Regions from separate parts of the Megasphaera sp. UPII 135-E genome, predicted to be linked through region 2. Evidence: riboswitches for the same ligand, from Rfam matches in the RefSeq annotation. Region 2 holds a riboswitch; the other holds the start of a gene.
The links. Region 2 has a riboswitch for S-adenosylmethionine ahead of metK (methionine adenosyltransferase). Riboswitches for the same ligand answer to the same signal wherever they lie in the genome.
Positions count from the first base shown of each region.

Region 1 (2,206 bases), on a different contig from region 2:
AAAAGCTTGGCAGAATAGCGCCTTTATATTTCGTTTCAATAAATTTTTTCACTTCTGGGGATTGTAAGGCCTTGATTAATTTTTGAATTTCTGGACGATTTTCATCACCGCTCCGAACCACTAAAATGTTTGCGTATGGCGAATCTTTTGGTTCTAAGAACAACGCATCTTTTAATGGATTTAAGCCTACGGGAATAGCAAAGTTGGTGTTTATTACAGCGAGGGTCACGTCATCAATAGCACGTGGAACTTGGGCTGCATCGAGTTCAACGAATTTTAAATGATGTGGATTTTCGACAATGTCTTGTAAGGTCGAGGTAACAGAACCACCATTTTTTAATTTTAATAAGCCTGCACTTTGGAGCAATAATAACGAACGACCACCGTTTGTGGGATCATTTGGAATAGCTATTTTGCTGTTGTCTGTTACGGCTTTTAAATCTTTTATTTTATGGGAATAGATACCCATAGGTTCGATATGTACTTTGGCAACGGCTTTTAATGTAGTGCCACGTTCTTCATTAAATTTATCAAGATAAGGGGTGTGTTGATAGAAATTAGCATCGATTTCCTTATCTTGTAGGGATAAATTAGGTTTTACGTAATCTGTAAATTCTACAATTTTTAAGTTTACTCCTTCTTTTTCGAGTAACGGTTTAATTTCTTTTAAAATTTCTTCATGTGGTACAGGTGTAGCACCTACGGTTACGGTTACGGTTCCTTTAGCGGTAGATTCATTGGTTGTACCGCCACAGCCAGATACAAGCAATCCTAAGGCAACGAGTGCGGTGGCTGCAAGTGTAGCAAAACGATTTCTTTTTTTCATTATATTTCCTCCTTTTTTCATCGGGATCGCTTTTGTTATCCAATAAAAAAATCCTCTTTCCGTGAAGAGAAAGAGGTAACTGTAATTTATCTCTCGGAATCTCTTCCGCAGGAATTAGCACCGTCGTTATCGGTTGCCGGGTTTCATCGGGCCAGTCCCTCCACCACTCTGGATAAAAGCGTATCTATTTTGATGTTGCATTTATTATACCATTATACGTGTATTTGTCAATTGATAAATCGATAAAAAAGTTTGTGTTTTTTATAATATAAAATACTTGACAAATATTTTTTTTTGCGTATACTAATAACAACAGCAATTATAGTATGTCGATGATCGAAACGAGTATACATACAGTGACGGGTACAGCGAGCCGATGGTAGTGTAAGTTCGGCCCTGCTCCGTATGGGGAATGGATTCGAGAGATGCAGCCTGAAACGGTAGGAGTAGGGTGAGCCGGTGTTGTTCCATCGTTAAAAAAGAACCGTGTATCGCTTCGGCCGTACATGTAGAGTGAACGCACGGCGTTAATGTGGGTGGTACCGCGGAAGTTGATGAGTCTTTCGTCCCAATAGGGATGAAAGGCTTTTTTTGTATGGAAAGGAGAAAATGAGATGCTGGAAATGAGAAATATTTCTTTTGCTTATGACAAAGGAGCCTCTGTATTATCAAATTTACAATTACAAATTCATGAGGGTGAATGTATTGCTTTATGTGGAAGAAATGGTAGTGGTAAAACAACGATTACACGATTGTTAATGGGATTAGAAAAACCGCAACAGGGGTCTATATATTACAAAGGGAAGAATATTACTACGTGGTCTCCAGCAGAGCGAAGCCGTATTATTGGATATGTGTTTCAGAATCCTGAGCGGCAGATGTTTCGACCAACTGTACGTGAAGAAGTTGCGTATGGGGTGAAACAGCTTCATTTGACGGAAGAAGAGCAACAAACACGGGTAGCTGAAGCGTTACGAGAAACGGGACTTTTTGAAGTTGCCGAGGCCTATCCACTGAATTTGAATCGCAGTGAGAAACAGCGGGTTGCTATTGCTTCAGCACTGGCGATGAAAACGAAATTTGTCGTGTTGGATGAACCGACAAGCGGTCAGGATAGGGCATCGACAAAGCGATTAATGGAATTGTTGCAGAAGGTACATCAGCAGGGAATTACGGTTGTTTTGATTACGCATGATATGGATGTTATTGCTGAATATTGTCAGCGCGTGATTGCTTTGGGTGCTGGGGGGATCCGTTTTGATGGTACGCCGGAAGCGTTATTTACGACATGTGAGGAGTTGTATTCGTTGGGGTTGCGGCGACCTGCTTGCGTTCGCCTTTCGTTGGCGGTGCCGGCGGTGGGATATTGCAGGACCATGC
Region 1 covers NZ_AFUG01000003.1:6,217-8,422, forward strand. Annotated here, with positions in the region: gene HMPREF1040_RS00100 (MetQ/NlpA family ABC transporter substrate-binding protein) at 1-826, opposite strand, end outside; SAM riboswitch class I at 910-1,005, opposite strand; gene HMPREF1040_RS00105 (energy-coupling factor ABC transporter ATP-binding protein) at 1,441-2,206, shown strand, end outside.
Region 1: it holds a riboswitch for S-adenosylmethionine, as region 2 does, so the genes downstream of both, HMPREF1040_RS00100 (MetQ/NlpA family ABC transporter substrate-binding protein) here and metK (methionine adenosyltransferase) in region 2, are expected to answer to the same signal.

Region 2 (2,206 bases):
GGTGGTAGCGCCAGCTACGGCAAATATTATTGGTAAAATTGCAAACGGTATTGCTGACGATTTAGTGAGTACGGTTATTATGGCTACGCAAGCTCCCATATTATTGGTACCGGCAATGAATAGTAATATGTATGCTAATGAAATTGTGCAAGCTAATTTACAGCGTCTATCTCAGTATGGATATCTCAGCATGGAGCCAGATAGTGGTTACTTAGCATGTGGTATTGAAGGTAAGGGGAGAATGCCTGAACCAGTTGATATCATTAAAGAAATTGAATTTCAGCTTAGTCGCACGACTCGTTTTACGGGAAAAAAGTTATTGTTACAGCAGGGGGAACTAGAGAACCGTTGGATCCCGTGCGGTTTTTAGGTAATCATTCCAGCGGTCGCATGGGATTTGCTATTGCCAAAGCGGCAGCACTTACAGGTGCGGAAGTCATCTTAATAACGGGAGCAACGAATTTAGAAACACCGCGTGGGGTTTCTAAACGTATTGACGTGACAACGACACGCGAAATGAAGGACGCTGTTGACCAATTATATGATGACTGTGATATGGTTATTAAAGCAGCAGCTGTAGCTGATTATCGTGTTTCTTGTCCGGCAAAAAATAAAATAAAAAAAACAGACGATCGGTTAGAATTAAAATTAGAAAAAAATCCAGATATTTTGCATTCTTTAGGTGAGCGTAAGCACCAGCAAATCTTGGTGGGCTTTGCCGCAGAAACGACTAATATTGTAGAATATGGAATGGCAAAATTACAGAAAAAAAATTTAGACATGTTAGTTGCTAATGATGTCAGTGTGGAAGGTGCCGGTTTTCGTGGCGAAACGAATATTGCTACCTTGTTATTTGCTGATGGTACACAAGAAGCGTTGCCTAAAATGGATAAATTTGAATTAGCGACGATTATTATGGAACGAGCTATTTCTATTTGGGAAAAACGGCACGCTTAGGGTAAAGAAAAATTAAACTTACTATTGCATTATTTATAGGCATAGTATATACTTAATTTGTATAATGAAATATAGTTCCATCAAGAGTCGGCGGAGGGATTGGCCCTGTGATGCCGCAGCAACCTTCGATAGAAAGGTGCTAATTCCAACAGTTATACTACTGGAAGATGGGTATTGTTCCCCCTCTTACCAGAGGGGAATTTTTTTTAGGAGGAATAAAATGGCTAAAAATCGTGAATTTTTTACTTCTGAATCTGTAACGGAAGGCCATCCTGATAAAATGGCAGATCAAATTTCTGATGGCATTTTAGATGCGATTTTGGAAAAAGATCCACATGCTCGTGTAGCATGTGAAACAGTGTTAACAACAGGTCTTATTCATGTGGTAGGAGAAATTTCTACAAGTTGTTATGTTGATATTCCACGTATTATTCGTGATACTGTGCGTGATATTGGGTATACACGGGCAAAATATGGTTTTGATTGTGATACTTGTGGTATTCTTGTTTCATTAGATGAACAATCTGGCGATATTGCAATGGGTGTTGATGCTGCCAAAGAATATAAAGAAAGTAAGACAGATGAATTTGATGCTATTGGTGCAGGCGATCAGGGTATGATGTTTGGCTATGCTACAAATGAAACTGATGATTATATGCCTTTGCCTATTTCTTTAGCACATCGGTTATCTCGTCGATTAGCAGCAGTTCGTAAAAATAAAACCTTATCATATTTGCGTCCTGATGGCAAAACACAGGTTACTGTAGAATATGAAGACGGAAAACCTGTACATATTGATACGATTGTTATTTCGACACAACATAGTCCAGAAGTAACACGTGAACAAATTGAAAAAGATTTAATTGCGTATGTATTAAAACCAGAATTAACGGATGGGTTATTTGATGACAAAACCAAACTCTTTATTAATCCTACGGGTCGTTTTGTTATTGGTGGTCCACAAGGAGATTCAGGCTTAACCGGTCGTAAAATTATCGTAGATACGTATGGTGGTATGGCACGGCATGGAGGTGGTGCCTTCTCTGGTAAAGATCCTACAAAGGTAGACCGCTCCGCTGCATATGCGGCACGCTATGTTGCGAAAAATATTGTCGCTGCAGGTTTAGCGGATAAATGCGAAATACAATTGGCTTATGCGATTGGGGTTGCACGTCCTGTATCCATCCATGTAGATACATTTGGTACAGGTAAAGTGGATAACGAAACAATTGTACAGTTAATTGAAAAA
Region 2 covers NZ_AFUG01000032.1:5,201-7,406, forward strand. Annotated here, with positions in the region: partial or broken gene coaBC (bifunctional phosphopantothenoylcysteine decarboxylase/phosphopantothenate--cysteine ligase CoaBC) at 1-957, shown strand, start outside; SAM riboswitch class I at 1,032-1,131, shown strand; gene metK (methionine adenosyltransferase) at 1,178-2,206, shown strand, end outside.